One region of the Kitasatospora sp. NPDC002965 genome, then DNA from elsewhere that is predicted to be linked to it. Evidence: riboswitches for the same ligand, from Rfam matches in the RefSeq annotation. Region 1 holds a riboswitch; each other region holds the start of a gene.
What was found. A riboswitch is a leader RNA that binds a small molecule or an ion and turns the genes downstream of it on or off. The one in region 1 is predicted to bind thiamine pyrophosphate.
Positions count from the first base shown of each region.

Region 1 (5,505 bases):
CGACGGGGGATGCACCAGCGACCGGACTCTTTAGACAGTAACAAGGATCTGCGCCCGCGCCAATTTCCAAGACGCCCTCGCAGCCCGGAAATTGCGGGTCGCGGCGAACAATGTGACGCGTATCACGTGGATCTCCGCGCGCCCCGTCCGCCTTCCGTGCGCCTTTAGTTCAGGGTGACCTGACGGTTCACCAGGTTGGCGCGGGCGCGCCGCTCCTCGGCGGTCAGCGGGGACGGGTCGGCCAGCGTCTCGGCGAGGCGCTCGGCGAACTCGGCGGCAGGCTTCTCGCAGTCGGCCGCGGTCATCGACAGCGGCAGGTCCCAGACCGGGACGGTCAGGCCGTGCGCGCGGAACGAGCCGACCAGGCGGGTGTCCTGACCGAGCGAGGACCGGTCGGCGGCGGTCAGCCGGGCCAGTGCGTCCAGCAGCTGCTCCTCCGGCACGGTCATCACCCAGCGCAGGTGGTTCTTGTCCGGGGTGCCGCACCAGTAGGCGGAGTCGACGCCGGCGAGCTTCTCGGTCGGGATCGCCGAGGCGTTGGCACGCTCCAGGGAGGCGGCCACCTCGCCGGTGGCCGTCTCGGCGTCCTCCAGCCAGAACTCGAAGCCGGTGTGCACGGCGGGCTCGAAGGGGGCGTCCGCGTCGAGCAGGTCCTGCAGCCGGGGGCCGCCCGGGACGGTCCGGCGGGACGGCACGGGGGTGCCGGGCTCGGCGGCGAGCGCCAGCTCCAGCGCGTCGGCCAGGTCACGGCTCAGGTCGCCGGAGCCCGACTGGGTCTGCAGGCCCAGCAGGATCGAGCCGTCCTGGCGGCGCAGGGCCGGCCAGGCCAGCGGCAGGACGGTCGCCAGCGTCACCGACGGCACCTCGCCGTTGGCGGTGGCGGCCACGCCGGCGGCGAGCGTCAGCGGGACGGTCGCGGCCGGTACCAGCTCGCGCAGCGCCACCCAGTCGGCCTCGCCCGACAGGCCCTCGAACGGGCGGTGCACCAGCTCCTGCACCGCGTGCGAGGCCTCGCGGCCGTGACAGGCCTTGTAGCGGCGGCCCGAACCGCAGGGGCAGTTCTCGCGGGCCCCGACCACGGGGATCTCGCCCGTGACGGCGGGGGTGGACTGGCTGCGCTGCGGCGCCTTCTTGGCGGCCTTCTTGCCCATGGTGCGGCTCTCCCGGGGAGGTGGTGGTGTGCTCCGGGCAGCCTACTGACGTTCTCCGGGCGCGTGGGCGCACGCCGGGGTGCGGGGGCGCCCGTCCGCCCGGTCCGGGGCCGCGCCCGGCGTCCGGGCGGTGCGCGGGACCGTGTTCACGCGCCGTGCGGGACGATGCTCAGGCGCCGTGCGGGACGGAGCTCAGGCGCTGCGGGGTGTGCCGCCGGTCCGCCTGGCGTGGCGGGCCCGGGCGGGCAGGGCCGCCCACACCGTCACCTCGCCGGGCGCGTCGCGCACGCCCCAGTCGCTGGCCAGCTGGTCCACGATGCCCAGCCCGCGGCCGCCGTGCGAGGTGAGTGAGGGGCTGGCCGGTGACGGACGGGTCTGTGCCCCGCCGTCGGTGACCTCCAGCGTGAGCACACCGTCGGCGTGCATCTGCCAGCGGACCAGGACGCCGCCGTCCTCCTCGCCGCCGCCCGTGCCTGCGTGCCCGACGTTGCCGTGCCCGACGTTGCCGTGCCCGGCGGCTCCGCCGGTGGGCCCGGTACCGCCGCCGTGGCCGCCCGGTGCGGGGGAGCGGTCCTCGCCCGAACCGGCGGTCCGGGACGGTACGCCGACCAGCCGCGGCTCGACGATCTCGGCCCGGGCGCCGCGCCCGAGGGCGGGCAGCGGGCCGAGCGGTCGCGCGTAACGACACGCGTTGCTCAGCAGTTCCGAAAGGATCAGAACAGCATCATCGATGACCGGTTCCGGTATCTGCCGGTCACCCAGATCTCGACGCAGCCGGCGCCGCGCGGCCCCGACGCTCGCTGGGCCGTGCGGCACTGCCATGGTCGATGAAGTCGGCACTTCACGCGCCACCATCAACGCCACCCCCGGACCTCCTTCAGCGTATGCCGAGGGATGGATGCCCCTTGGCAATACGTCGGAAACGACCGGACGGCGATCCTGCACGGACATTTCAAGCCGGGCGACGGACGGTACGCGGCAGGTGATTCGATGCTCACCCTGCGTCGTGAAAGTGCCGTAATTGCGTCAGAAATCGCCGTCGGAAGGTTTGAGCCCCTACCAAGACGATCAACCGGTCCAGGTGGTTGAACGGTTCACCGCACCGTCCGGTCGGGTGGGGCCGGGTATTTCCGCGGGCGGTGGGGCGCGTCACCGACCGAGCTGGGCCAGCACCTCCGCCGGGCGGTTGGTGATGATCGCGGACACCCCGAGTTCCAGGCAGAGCTCGACGTCGGCCGGTTCGTCCACGGTCCAGACGTGCACCTGGTGGCCCAGCTCGCGCAGCCTGGTCACCAGCCCCGGCCGGGCCCGCACCAGCTCGATGCCCGGCCCGGCGATCCGCGCGCCGCCCGGCAGCGGCGCACCCGGGCGCAGCCGTCCGCGCAGTGCCAGGCCGCGTTCGAACAGGAACACCCGCGGGTACTCCGGTGCGGCCGCGCCCACCCGGGCCAGCGCCAACGAGGAGAAGCTCATGATCCGGGCCCGGGACCGGCCGCTCTCCCCGGCGCCGCCGATTCCGAAGCGGTCCAGCGTCCGCAGCAGCTCGGACTCCACCCGGCCGCGGAACCGGACCGGGTGCTTGGTCTCGATGGCGAGGTCCACCGGGCGCCCGCAGTCGGTCACCAGCTCCAGCAGGCTCTCCAGCCGCAGCACGCCGCGCAGCTCCGGGTCGTCGCTGGGGCGGCCGGTCTTCCACGCGCCGAAGTCGTGCGCCTCCAGCTCGGCCAGCGTCATCGCGGAGACGGTGCCCCGGCCGTCCGAGACCCGGCCGATCCGGCGGTCGTGCACGCAGACCAGCTGCCCGTCGGCGGTCACCCGGACGTCGCACTCGAGCGCGTCCGCGCCCTCGGAGAGCGCCCGGCGGTAGGCGGCGAGCGTGTGCTCGGGCAGGGCGTGCGAGGAACCGCGGTGGGCGATCACCTGGACGGGCGGCGCGGTGCGCGCCGTCGCGGGCGAGAGGTCTGGGCTGGTCACACCGTCCACGATAGGCCGCGGAAGTGACACGAAAGCGAAGACGGCCCCAACCTGCGGGGCCGTCTTCGGGTGTGGAGGTGAGCGCGGGCGAGCGCGCCGTTCCGGGTGCGCGTCAGCGCCCGACGGTGCGGGTCAGCGCCCGACGGTGCCGGGGGCGCCCGCGCCGTCCGTCGTGCCCGGGGCGCTGCTCCGGGAGAGCGGGGTGAGCGCCCAGGTGACCAGGGCCGGCACCAGGAAGCCGAGCAGCGAGGCCGAGGTCCACTCCTGCGGGGTGAAGTGCAGCGCCTCCTGGGCAGAGGTCCAGAAGTCGGTCCACCAGGTGGCGATCGCGGTCGGTGCGATCAGCTGGTAGGTGGCGAAGCCGAGGGCCCACGGCAGCAGCATCAGCCAGCGGGACGGCGCGTCGGCGGAGAGGTTCCAGCCGCGCCTGCCGGCGCCGAGGAAGTAGTCGACCACGAGCACCGCGAACATCGGCACGAAGATCGAGCCGATCAGGCCCAGGAAGGCGTAGTACGAGTCGGTGAACTCGGTGATCTGCAGGGCCAGCACGGTGATGAGCACCCCGGTGCCCCCGGTCAGCACCCGGCGGTCGACCTTCGGCAGCAGGTTGTGGATCGACATCGCGGTCGAGTACACGTTGGCGAACGACTGGTCGGTCTCGCGGAGCACCAGCACCAGCAGGAACAGCCAGCCGGCCCAGACGCCGAGGAAGGAGTCGAAGATCCGGGTGGCGTCCCCGTCCGCCTGGAGCAGCGCGAACAGACCGAGCACGTAGCACCAGACCTGCGCCACGGTGTAGCCGGAGAAGCTGCCCCAGAACGCCGAGCGCGGGGTGCGCGAGTGCCGGGTGTAGTCGGCGGCCAGCGGCACGAAGGAGATCGACACCGCGATCATCGCGTCGGTCGCCTTCAGGAAGCCGTGCCAGTTGCCCGCGCCCGGGTCGGACACGCCGTTGCGGCCCAGCTGGACGGTGAAGTACACCATCGCGACCGCCACCGCCGCGGCGACGAAGCGGCGCAGCACCGCGATCGCGCCGAGCGGCCAGATGGTCAGCGCGGTGGTGACGGCGCCGGCCAGCACGACGAAGACCCAGCGGTAGCCGCCGGTGCCGACGACGGTCTGCGCGCCCATCGCGATCACCAGCAGCTCGTACACGCCCCAGCCGATGCACTGGACGATGTTGAGCACCGTCGGCACGTACGAGAGCCGGGTCCCGAACAGCCCGCGCAGGTTCGCCATGGCGGGCGCGCCGGTGCGGGCGCCGATCAACGCGGCCACCCCGAGCATCGCGGTGCCGACCACGGTGCCGGCCACGATCGCCGTCACGGCGGCGGCCAGCGACAGCTCGCTGCCCGGCGCTCCGAGCACGGTGGCGGCGGTGGTGAAGCCGATGAGCGAGACGCCGAGGTTCATCCAGAGCGCGAAGTGGTCGCGGAAGCGGAGCGTGCGCGGCGGCTCGGTGTCCAGCACCAGCGGCGCCTCCACACGGGCTCCGTCCGGTGCCGCGGGGCGGTCCAGGACGGCGGCACCGGCGGCACCGGCGGGACGGCCGGAATCGGCCGCCCGGGAACCGGGGACGGTGCCCCCGGCGTCCCCGGAGGGGGGCAGACCCTTGGACGCGGGCGTGCCCGAGGACGAGGATGGCGAAGCAGGCGGCATGGCCGATACTCCCTACGCCGGCATTACCCGGACAGGTTCCGGCGGTCTGCGCCCCCTCGACGCCCGCCCGCGGATTCCGTGGCGTACGGTCGACCGGCGCACTCTCAGCCTGGTGGGTCCAAGCTCCCGCGTGTCAGTTTTGAGCGACAGGCTAACCGGCACGGCGGAGAACGCCAAGGCCAGGGGGCCGGAGGCCGGGGCCGACGGAGTGCGGCAGGGGCGCGGCGGGGGTGCGGCAGGAACGTGGCGGGAGTGCGGTGGGGGTACGAAGGGGCTGTGGCCCGGGCGCGGAGCCGGCGCGCAGGGGGCCCGCGGGGCCGGATGTTCCGGGGTTTGTCTGGACGGCCTAAGGATTCTTATGACTTCTTCAGAAGCCTCCTTACGGCAATCGAATCGAGTGTGCGAAAAACTATGGTTGTTGGTCCTGTCAGCTATGGAGGTCGTCCGTGAGCACCGAGCGCGAGGTTGGGTCCACCGGGCCGCAGGGGGAGCAGCCCTCCGGCGGCCAGGGGGTGGTGGTTCCCGGTCCTGACGGTCCGGCGCAGCAGTCTGCGGCCGTCCCCTCCCCCGTAGCGACGCCCGCTGCCGAACGGTCCCCGTCCGATCAGGCCGCTCCGGCCGCCGACGGCGGCAACGGCGGCAACGGCGGGTTCACGCCCACGCTGGCGTTCAGCAAGGTCAGCGCCCCGGAGCCGGCGCCGGCCGCCCCGGCGCCGGCCGC
Region 1 is NZ_JBEXNT010000029.1:16,550-22,054, reverse strand. It holds gene ABZY91_RS14750 (DUF5926 family protein) at 165-1,151, opposite strand; gene ABZY91_RS14745 (ATP-binding protein) at 1,344-1,973, opposite strand; gene ABZY91_RS14740 (glycerophosphodiester phosphodiesterase family protein) at 2,301-3,125, opposite strand; gene ABZY91_RS14735 (cytosine permease) at 3,258-4,610, opposite strand; TPP riboswitch at 4,777-4,924, opposite strand; gene ABZY91_RS14730 (trypsin-like peptidase domain-containing protein) at 5,231-5,505, shown strand, end outside.

Region 2 (5,505 bases), on a different contig from region 1:
CGTGCAGGTGGCGGTACATCACCTGGACGGGGTTCTCGCCGGTGTGCGGGCGGTGTCCGGTGAGCATCTCGTAGAGCAGGATGCCGGCCGCGTAGACGTCCACCCGCTGGTCGGTCTCGTCGCCCGGTCGGATCTGTTCGGGCGCCAGGTAGGAGACGGTGCCGAGCACGGTGCCGGCGGTCGCGGCGGTGGAGGCGCCGTCGGCGGTGTTCAGCACCCGGACCAGTCCGAAGTCGGCGACCTTGACCAGGCCGTCGTCGGTGATCAGCACGTTCTCGGGCTTGACGTCGCGGTGGACCAGGCCGGCCCGGTGGGCGGCGCCGAGCGCGGCGAGCACCGGCTCCAGGATGTCCAGCGCGGCCCTGATGGAGAGCGCGCCGCGGTCGCGCAGCAGGTCCCGGAGGGTGCCGCCGGGGACGTACTCCATGGCGAGGAAAACGTTTCCGCCGTCCGCGCCCTGGTCGAAGACGTTGACCACGTTCGGGTGGGCGAGCCGGGCGACCGCCTTGGCCTCGCGGATGAACCGGGTCGTGAAGGCGGTGTCGCCGGCGAGCGTGGGGTGCATCACCTTGAGCGCCACGACCCGGTCGAGCCGGCTGTCGGTGCCCTGGTAGACGGTGGACATGCCGCCGGCTGCGATGCGCCGCTCGACCAGGTACCGGCCGTCGAGCAGGGTACCGATCAGGGGGTCGCGCAGTGCCATGTCCACCCGGCGAGTCTAGGGCTTGGGCCCCGGCCGGCCCCGGGAGGCACCGCTCCCGGGGCCGGTCTGTGCCCGGTTCGTGACACCGTGCGGCGGCGCCGGTGCCGGGGCCGCGTCGGAACGCCGGGTCAGAACGCCGGGTGCTCGCGGGTGTCCAGCTCGGCCCGGCCGGCCATCGCCGAGGAGGCCTCGGCGTGGAAGCGGCGCGGGATCCGGCCGGCCCGGTAGGCCAGCCGGCCGGCCTCGGCGGCGTGCCGCATCGCGTCGGCCATCAGCACCGGGTCCTGGGCGCGGGTGACGGCGGAGGCGAGCATCACGGCCGCGCAGCCCAGCTCCATCGCGAGGGCCACGTCGGAGGCGGTGCCGGCGCCGGCGTCCAGGATCACCGGGACGCCCGCGCTCTCCACGATCAGCTGGAAGTTGTGCGGGTTGCGGATCCCCAGGCCGGAGCCGATCGGCGAGCCGAGCGGCATGATCGCCGCGCAGCCGACGTCCTCCAGCTTCCGGGCCAGCACCGGGTCGTCGTTGGTGTACGGCAGGACGGTGAAGCCGTCGTCGACCAGGATCTCGGCGGCGTCCAGCAGTTCGATCGGGTCCGGCAGGAGGGTCCGCTCGTCGGCGATCACCTCCAGCTTCACCCAGTCGGTGCCGAGCGCCTCGCGGGCCAGCCGGGCCGTCAGCACGGCCTCGCCGGCGGTGAAGCAGCCCGCGGTGTTGGGCAGCACGCGGATGCCGTTGCGGGTCAGCACGTCGAGGACCGAGCCCTGGGTGGCGGCGTTGACCCGGCGCATCGCCACCGTGGTCAGCTCGGTGCCCGAGACCCGCAGCGCCTGCTCCAGGACCTCCAGGCTGGGGGCGCCGCCGGTGCCCATGATCAGGCGCGAGCCGAAGGCGGTACCGGCGATGGTGAAGGCGTCGTCGGCCATGTCAGCCTCCCTGGACGGCGGTGAGGATCTCGATCCGGTCGCCGGCGGAGAGCTCCGTGCGCGGCCAGTCGGTGCGTGGCACCACGGTCTCGTTCAGCGCGGCGGCGACCCCGGAGTGGGCCCGGCTGAGGGTGGCCACCACCTCGGCGAGGGTGGTCGGGGCGGCGACCGTCCGGGGCTCGCCGTTGACGTGCAGGGTGATGTCGCTCATGCGGGGACCTTCGTGAAGCGGGCGGGGGAGAACGGCTCGGCGAGGTCCGGCGTCACGCCGGTGGCCAGGTACTCGGCGAGCAGGTCGCCGGTGACCGGGGTGAGCAGCACCCCGTTGCGGTAGTGACCGGTGGCCGCGACCAGGCCGGGCAGCGCGGTCGGGCCGAGCAGCGGCGCGTTGTCGGGCGAGCCCGGGCGCAGACCGGCGGCGGTCTCGGTCAGCGGCAGCTCGGTGATGCCGGGGACCAGCTCGTGGGCGTCGCGGAGCAGCTCGTACACGCCGCCGGCGGTGACCGTGGTGTCGTACCCCTGCTCCTCGCTGGTGGCGCCGATCACCAGCTCGCCGTTCTCCCGCGGCACCAGGTAGAGGTGCTGCCCGCGGACCACCGCGCGGACGTTGCGGGAGAGGAACGGCCGGTACGCCTCGGGGACCAGCAGCCGCAGGATCTGGCCCTTGACCGGGCGGATCGCCGGCAGCACGCCCTCCGGCAGCCCCGGCAGCAGGTGGCTGCGGGAGCCGGCGGCGAGGACGACCTGGTCGGCGGTGACGCTCTCGCCGGTGGACAGCCGGGCGCCGACGGCGCGGTCGTGCTCGACCAGCAGTCCGACGGCCTCGGCGCGGTGCAGGAGCACGCCTGCGCGCTCGCAGGCGCGCACCAGGGCCCCGGCGAGCCGGCGGCCGTCCACCTGGTGGTCGTCGGTGACGTGCAGGCCGCCGCGGACGCCCGGGGCGAGCATCGGCTCCAGTCGGCGGGCCTCGCGGCCGGTGAGCCACTGCGAGTCCAGGCCGAGCCTGCGGTGGAAGTCGTGCAGTTCGCGCAGTTCCGCGCGGTCGTCGGAGTCCAGGGCGACCGCGATCGTGCCGCACTGCCGGTAGCCGGTGTCCTGGCCGCCGCTCGCCTCGGTGAGCTCGGCGGCGAAGGCCGCGTAGCGCTCGTTGGACGCCATGCCGAGGCGCAGCAGCGGCTCCTCGCCGTACTGGAGCTCGGTGACCGGGGCGAGCATCCCGGCCGCGACCTGGGCGGCGCCGCCGCCGTGCGCCGGGTCGGCCACGACCACGCGGAGCCCGCGCTGGGCCGCCCGCCAGGCGACCACGAGTCCGATGACGCCGCCGCCTATCACCAGCACGTCGGCCTGGGCGCCTTTCGCCAAGCGTGTCAAAGTCGCTGCTCTCCCTTCGCCGGTATGACCCGGATCAGGTTCGGACGGTCGCAGGCCGTTCCAGCCCGCCTCTCAGCCCGGTACGCCGGGCTCCCGTGATGGTGCCCCCACCATAACTCCGGGGGGTGCGGCCGTTGAAGGCGCGTACGAGGGGCGGAACGGGCCCCGGGCGGGCCGCCCGGACCGGACCGGAGGGCCCGGGGCCGGGCTGGGTACAGTGACGGGCGTGGCGGACAAGAGCGGGGCGGACCGGACGGATCAGGTGGTCGTGGTCGGCGCGGGGCTGGCGGGTGCCCAGTGCGCCCTGGTGCTGCGGCGCGACGGCTGGCAGGGGCGGATCGTGCTGGTCGGCGCGGAACCGCACGCGCCGTACGACCGGCCGCCGCTCTCCAAGGACGTGCTGCTCGGCAAGGCCGACACCACCGCCCTCGACATCGACTTCGGGCAGCTGGACGTCGAGCTCCTCACCGGCCGCCGGGCCACCGGCCTCACCCCCGGCGTCCTGCACACCGACGCCGGCGACCTGCCCTACGGCTCGCTGGTGATCGCCACCGGCGCCGAACCGCGCGCCCTGCCCGGCGCCGAGCGGGCCCACCTGCTGCACACCGTGGACGACGCGCTCGCCCTGCGCGCCCTGCTCCGCCCGGGCCTGCGCCTGGTGCTGGTCGGCGCGGGCTGGATCGGCGCCGAGGTGGCCACCGCCGCCCGGGCCGCCGGCTGCGAGGTGACCGTCGTCGAGGCGGGCCCGGCCCCCGTCCCCGGCGCCCTGCCCACCGAGATCGGCCGGGTGATGGCCGGCTGGTACGCCGAGGCGGGGGTCGAGCTGCGCTGCGGCGTGGGGGTCGCCGCCGTCGAACCGGGCGCGGTGCTGCTCGCGGACGGCTCGCACCTGCCGGCCGACGAGGTGGTGGTCGGCGTCGGGGCCCGCCCGGCGACCGGCTGGCTGGCCGGCTCCGGCGTGGAGCTGGACGCGGCCGGCGCCGTCCTGGTGGACGAGCGGCTGCGCACCGGCCTGCCCCGCGTCTTCGCGGCCGGCGACTGCGTCAGCTACCCCTCGGCGCGCTCCGGCGTCCGCCTGGCCGTCCAGCACTGGGACCACGCGCTGCAGTCCGCCACGGCGGCGGCGGCCTCGGTGCTCGGCACGGACGCGCCGCCGTACGACCCGGTGCAGTACTTCTGGTCCGAGCAGTTCGGCCGCAGGGCGCAGTACGCCGGGCGGCACGCCGAGGGTGACGAACTGCTCTGGCGCGGTTCGCCGGACGGGCCGGACTGGTCGGTGCTCTGGCTGCGCGACGGCGCCCTGCGCGCGCTGCTCGCCGTCGACCGCCCGCGCGATCTGACCCAGGGCCGACGGCTGGTCGAACGCGGTGCGGTGCTGGACAGGGCCCGTGCGGCGGACCCCGCGGTACCGCTGAAGTCGGCCGTCGCCGGGTAGTCCGCGGGGCCGATTGGTGCGCGGCGGGCCGCGGAGGTGGCAGTCTGGTGACGTGAGTGAGATCGAAAGCAAGATTGAAGCCCTGGTCACCGACTGGATGTACCTGCCCGACATCTCGGAGCAGTGGGGGGTCCGGGTCACCGAGGTGCGTGACATGGTCAAGCACGGCGGACTGATCGCCGTGCGCCGCGGCCCGAACAGGTCGCTGCAGGTCCCGGCCGCGTTCATCGACGGCACCGGGCTGGTCAAGCACCTGTCCGGAACGCTGACCGTGCTGCGCGACTGCGGCTACAACGACGTGGAGATCCTGGAGTGGCTCTTCACCGAGGACCCGTCGCTCCCCGGCAGCCCGATCCAGGCGCTGCAGGAGAACCGCGGCACCGAGGTCAAGCGCCGCGCCCAGGCGATGCTGATCTGATGGCGGCCGACACCCGGCGTCGGAGTCTCGCCGACGCCCGGCTCTACCTGTGCACCGACGCCCGCCGTGAGCAGGGCGACCTCGCCCAGTTCCTCGACGCGGCGCTGGCCGGCGGGGTGGACATCGTCCAGCTGCGGGACAAGGGCCTGGAGGCCAGGCAGGAACTCGCGGCGCTGGAGGTCTTCGCCGACGCCTGCCGGCGGCACGGCGCGCTGCTCGCCGTCAACGACCGCGCCGACGTCGCCCATGCGGCCGGACCGGACGTGCTGCACCTCGGGCAGGACGACCTGCCGGTGCCGGCCGCCCGCGCGATCCTCGGCGACGACGTACTGATCGGGCGGTCCTGCCACGCCGAGTCCGAGGTGGACGCGGCGATCGCGGAGCCCGGCGTGGACTACTTCTGCACCGGGCCGGTCTGGCCGACCCCCACCAAGCCGGGCCGCCACGCGCCGGGCCTCGGCCTGGTCTCGTACGCGGCCGGGCGGCCCACCGACCGGCCGTGGTTCGCCATCGGCGGCATCGACCTGGGCAACCTGGACGAGGTGCTGGCCGCGGGCGCCCGCCGGGTCGTGGTGGTCCGGGCGATCACCGGCGCGGACGACCCGGGGGCCGCGGCCGCCGAGCTCGCCCGCCGGCTGCGCGCCGTCTAGCC
Region 2 is NZ_JBEXNT010000126.1:21,916-27,420, forward strand. It holds gene pknB (Stk1 family PASTA domain-containing Ser/Thr kinase) at 1-703, opposite strand, end outside; gene ABZY91_RS33565 (thiazole synthase) at 832-1,629, opposite strand; gene thiS (sulfur carrier protein ThiS) at 1,631-1,840, opposite strand; gene thiO (glycine oxidase ThiO) at 1,837-2,991, opposite strand; TPP riboswitch at 2,995-3,107, opposite strand; gene ABZY91_RS33580 (FAD-dependent oxidoreductase) at 3,227-4,435, shown strand; gene ABZY91_RS33585 (Rv2175c family DNA-binding protein) at 4,488-4,853, shown strand; gene thiE (thiamine phosphate synthase) at 4,853-5,503, shown strand.
Region 2: linked by a shared signal. The riboswitch ahead of thiO (glycine oxidase ThiO) and the one ahead of ABZY91_RS14735 (cytosine permease) in region 1 are both predicted to bind thiamine pyrophosphate.

Region 3 (5,505 bases), on a different contig from region 1:
GGCATGCCGCCGACGGCCTGGTACAGCTCGGCGGTGATCGCCATGTTGTTGCCGGCGTGCATCCGGTACGGGGTGAGGTAGCCGTGGCGGCGCCGGTGCGCGGGCCGGATCCGGCCGAAGAACGCGCCCAGCGCGACCAGGAGCAGGAAGACGGCCCGCCCGGTCGGCCCGTGCTCGTCGCGGCGGGCGGTGACCCGGCCGCAGACCAGTCCGCCCCCGGCGCACATCCCGGCCCGGGCGGCGGCGCTCCAGCCGGGCTCGGGCAGGCAGTCGGCGTCGGTGCGGGCGAGCAGCGTCGCGCCGTGCGCGATGGCGTGCCGGAAGGCGGTGTCGACCGCGGAGCCGACGCCCTTCTCCGGCTCGACCAGTACCTCGACGGGGAAGGGCGCCCGGGCGGCGAAGGCGCGGACGGCGGCCACCGTGCCGTCGGTCGAGCCGTTGTCGGCGACCAGCAGGGTGAACTCCCGGTCCCGTTGGGCGGCGAGGGCGTCCAGGGTGCCGGTGATCCGGGCCTCCTCCTGGTAGGCGGGGACGACGACCCAGAGCCGGTGGCCGTCCGTCCGGGGGGTCGCCGGGGTGCTCACGACGCCTCCCAGACCATCGTCATCAGGCTGACGCCGCCGCCCAGGCCGAGCAGGAGCACCTTGTCTCCGGGATTCAACTCGTCTCTTATTCGGTCGAGTTGGATGCCGAGCGTGGCGCTGGCGACGTTGCCCAGCTCGGGCACGGTGACCACCAGCTTCTCCGCCGGCACCCCGGTGAGCTCGACGAACCGCTCCAGGTAGGGGACGGTCACCTGGTGCACCAGCACCCGGGCGTAGTCGTCCCAGCCGAGGCCGGTGCGGGCGGCCACCCGGGTCAGGATGTCCCCGCCGATCTTCTCGAAGACGCCGCGCAACTCCTTGCCGCCGCCCCGGAAGTAGCTGTACTCGTCGCCGCGCGGGTGCCGCGAGCCGCCGCCCGGGATCCCGCCGACCTCCCAGTGTTCGGAGGCGGTCTCGGTCTCGATGTCGAGGATGCCGCCGCGTTCCACCGCCTCGACCACGACGGCGGCGCCGGCGTCGCCGAAGGTGTAGCCGGCGAACCCGTCGCGGAAGTCGGCGAGGCCCTCCGGGTCGCGCCGCATGGCCCGGCTCGGCGTCTCGCCGGTGACCACCAGGGCGCGCCGGGCCCGGCCGGCGAGGATCATCGCGCGGGCCAGGTCGATGCCGTTGAGGAAGCTGTTGCAGGCGTTGCTGACGTCCAGCGCGTGTGCGCGGGAGCCGAGTTCGGCCTGGACGAGGTGGGCCGTGGCGGGCTCGCAGACGTCCCGGGTGGCCGATGCGTACAGCAGCAGGTCGAGGTCGAGCGGGTCCAGTCCGCGGGCGGCGAGGGCGCGCCGGGCGGCGCCCACGGCCAGCGTGGAGGCGTACTCGCCCTCGGCCGCGAAGTGCCGGGTGACGATGCCGGTGGCCTTCTCGAACGTCCGCTCCGGCAGGCGGAGTCGGCCGCCGGCGGTGACCTCGTCCTGGAGCTGCTGGGAGGTCAGGCGGCGGGCGGGCAGGTGGGCTCCGACGGCGGTGATGCCGATCCGCGCGGTGGCTGCAGGGTGCATGTCCCCATCGTCCGGCGGACGCACCCGCGCCCACCTGAGTACCCGTACTCAGGTGGGCGCGGGCGGCTACCCAATCACGTCACTCCTCCGTGGTCCGGTCCGCGGGCACCCGGTCCGCCGGCGTGCGGTCGACCGGAATCTGCTGGACGGCCGCAGCCGGTGCCGCGGTGGGTGCCGCGGCCGGTGCGGCCTCCGGCCCGATGGTGGTCAGCAGCTGGCGGGCCAGGCCGAGTCCGGTGCCGCCCATGGTGAGCGCCTTGGCGAACAGCTCGCCCATTCCGTCGGCGCCGTTGAGCAGCACCATGTGCTCGACGTGGCCGAACGACTCGGCGGCGGCCAGCACGATGTCCGGCCACTTCTCCGCCAACTCCTGTGCGACCAGAGCTTCCTGGTTCTCGGCCAGCGCGTCGGCACGGGCCTTGAGGCCCTCGGCCTTGGCGAGACCGAGAGCCCGGACGGCCTGCGCGTCCGCCAGACCGCGTGCCTCGGCGGACGCCGCCTCCGCCTCGCCGGTGGCCCTGGTGGCCTCGGCGGCGGCCAGGCCTCGCAGCTTGGTGGCCTCCGCCTCGGCCTGGGCCGCGATGCGGACCCGGCCGGCCTCGGCCGCCGCCTTCAGCTCGGTCTCCTGGGCCTGGGCCTGGGCGGCGGAGATCCGGGCGTCACGGTCGGCGTCCGCCGTGGTCCGGGTGTCGTACGCCCGGGCGTCGGCCGGTTTGCGGACGTCGATCTGGAGCTGCTGCTCCTTCCGCTGGGCCTCCAGCTCGGCGACCCGGGTCTCCTGGACCACCACCTGCTGCCGGGCGCCGGCGTCGGCGAGCGGGCCGGCCTGCCGGGCCCTGGCGTTGGCGGTGTCCCGTTCGGCCTGGTAGGAGGCCTGCTGGATCTCGCTGTTGCGGGTCGCCTCGGCCTTGCGGGCGGCCGCCTCCTGCTCGGCCTCGGTGGCCAGCCGGTCGGCGTGCGCCTGCGCGATCCGGGCGTCCCGCTGGACGGCTGCGGCGTGCGGGATGGCGAGGTTCTTGATGTAGCCGGTCGGGTCGATGATCTCCTGGATCTGCAGGGTGTCGATGATCAGCCCGAGCTTCTCCATCTCCAGCCCCGAGGCGGCCCTGGTCTCCCCGGTGAGCCGCTCGCGGTCGCGGATCATGTCCTCGACGGTGAGCCCGCCGACGATCGACCGCAGGTGTCCGGCGAAGACGTTGTGGACGCGCTGGCTGATCAGCTTCTGCTGGTCGAGGAAACGGCGGGCGGCGTTGGCGATCGAGACGTCGTCGTCGCCGACCTTGAAGATCACCACGCCCTTCACCCGGACCGGGATGCCCTGCGTGGTGACGCACTCGACGTTCAGTTCGGCCTCGTTGAGGTCCAGCGAGAGCCGCCGGACGCCCTGCAGGCCGGGGGTGACGAGGGTCCCCCGGCCGGTGACGATCCGGAATCCCAGCCCGTCGCCGACCCCCTCGGTCCGGTGCCGGGAGCCGGAGATGATCAGAGCCTCGTTCGGCTCGGCCACCCGCCACATGAGTTTGAAGAGTGTGATTCCGAGGAGCAGTGTCGCGACCACCGCTCCGGGGATGAGGTACACCATGGTTCAACTCCCCCTTCCGGCGCAGGAGATGCGCCGAATCGGATTCTCCGCCGGAGCCAAACCGATGGAAAGGGAAGTGACATGACGCCCTGTCACAAGGTCGTCACGGGCCTATGGGCGCTACGTACACGGTGCGTGGCGGCTGGTACTCGATCACCAACACCGGTGTGCCGACCGGCAGTCGGTCCCCCGGCACGGCGAGGTAGGCGAGGAACGCCTCGGCGCCCTGCCGCTCCGGGACGTGCACCATCACCTCGCCGACCAGCCCCGTGCCAACCGTCCCGGTGACCCGCCCCGTGCTTCCGACCACGCCGGCCTCCCTCTCGTCGTCCCCGCCGTCGACCCCGCGACTGCCAGTCTGCCCGGCCGGGGCCCGATTGCCGGTCCGCTCGGCCGCGACCGTCCGGTTTGCCGGATTCGACACCCGTCGTCCGGCCGTTCCGACCCCCTCTGGACCTCCGGCGTTCCGCTCGCTACGGTGTTGGACGTCATGCGCAGGCAACACGGCCTGCGGACACGGGAGCTCGGAGCACCGGGCTGAGAGGGCGCTGACCGGAACGTCGTCCGACGTGCCGACCGCTGCGTCGACCGCAGGAACCTGACCGGGTAATGCCGGCGTAGGGAGTAGAAGGTCTGATGACCACGTTCGACGCACAGCCGCAGTCTGCCCGGAACTCCGCCGTCTCCAGCGCGGGTACCGGCTACCCGACCCCGGCCTGGCGCAAGGCCTACCGCGACGGGTCCCGCCCCGACCTGCGCGTTCCGTACCGCGAGGTCGTGCTCACCAACGGGAAGACCGTCCCGCTGTACGACACCTCCGGGCCGTACACCGATCCGGCCTACGAACCCGACGTGCGGCGCGGTCTGCCGGCCCTGCGCGACTCCTGGATCCGTCAGCGCGGCGACGTCGAGGAGTACGACGGGCGCGAGGCGCGCCCCGAGGACGACGGCATCAAGCACACCTCGCCGCGCGGCGGAAACCTGCGCAACCTCGACGCGGTCTTCCCCGGCCGTCCGCGCCGCCCGCTGCGCGGACGGAGCGGTGAGGCCGTCACCCAGCTGGCCTACGCCAAGCGCGGCGTCGTGACGCCCGAGATGGAGTTCGTCGCCCTGCGCGAGGGCCTGGAGGCCGAGTTCGTGCGCGACGAGGTCGCCCGCGGGCGCGCCGTCATCCCGGTCAACGTGAACCACCCCGAGGTGGAGCCGGCCGTCATCGGCACCAACTTCCTGGTGAAGATCAACGCGAACATCGGCAACTCCGCCGTCACCTCCTCGATCGAGGAGGAGGTGGAGAAGATGACCTGGGCCACCCGCTGGGGCGCCGACACCGTCATGGACCTCTCCACCGGCCGCAACATCCACACCACCCGCGAGTGGATCCTGCGCAACTCCCCCGTGCCGATCGGGACCGTGCCGCTCTACCAGGCGCTGGAGAAGGTCGACGGCCGGGCGGAGGAGCTCAGCTGGGACGTCTACCGCGACACCGTCATCGAGCAGTGCGAGCAGGGCGTCGACTACATGACCGTCCACGCGGGCGTGCTGCTGCGGTACGTTCCGCTGACGGCCCGCCGCAAGACCGGCATCGTCTCGCGCGGCGGATCGATCATGGCCGCCTGGTGCCTGGCGCACCATCAGGAGAACTTCCTCTACACCAACTTCGCGGAGCTCTGCGACATCCTCGCGCGCTACGACGTCACCTTCTCGCTCGGTGACGGCCTGCGCCCCGGTTCGATCGCCGACGCCAACGACGAGGCGCAGTTCGCCGAGCTGGAGACGCTGGGCGAGCTGGGCCGGATCGCCCGCGCCAGGGACGTCCAGGTGATGATCGAGGGTCCGGGCCACGTCCCGATGAACAAGATCAAGGAGAACATGGATCTCCAGAAGGAGATCTGCGACGAGGCCCCGTTCTACACCCTCGGCCCGCTCACCACGGACGTCGCGCCCGGCTACGACCACATCACCTCCGGCATCGGTGCGGCGATGATCGCCTGGTGGGGCACCGCGATGCTCTGCTACGTCACGCCCAAGGAACACCTGGGCCTGCCGAACCGGGACGACGTGAAGACCGGCGTCATCACCTACAAGATCGCCGCCCACGCCGCCGACCTCGCCAAGGGCCACCCGGGCGCCCAGGACTGGGACGACGCCCTCTCCGACGCCCGCTTCGAGTTCCGCTGGGAGGACCAGTTCAACCTGGCCCTCGACCCGGAGACGGCCCGCGAGTTCCACGACGAGACCCTCCCGGCCGAGCCCGCCAAGACGGCCCACTTCTGCTCCATGTGCGGGCCGAAGTTCTGCTCGATGAAGATCTCCCAGCAGATCCGCGACC
Region 3 is NZ_JBEXNT010000002.1:41,030-46,534, reverse strand. It holds gene ABZY91_RS01195 (glycosyltransferase family A protein) at 1-584, opposite strand, end outside; gene ABZY91_RS01190 (3-oxoacyl-[acyl-carrier-protein] synthase III C-terminal domain-containing protein) at 581-1,594, opposite strand; gene ABZY91_RS01185 (SPFH domain-containing protein) at 1,674-3,176, opposite strand; gene ABZY91_RS01180 (hypothetical protein) at 3,280-3,486, opposite strand; TPP riboswitch at 3,683-3,817, shown strand; gene thiC (phosphomethylpyrimidine synthase ThiC) at 3,813-5,505, shown strand, end outside.
Region 3: linked by a shared signal. The riboswitch ahead of thiC (phosphomethylpyrimidine synthase ThiC) and the one ahead of ABZY91_RS14735 (cytosine permease) in region 1 are both predicted to bind thiamine pyrophosphate.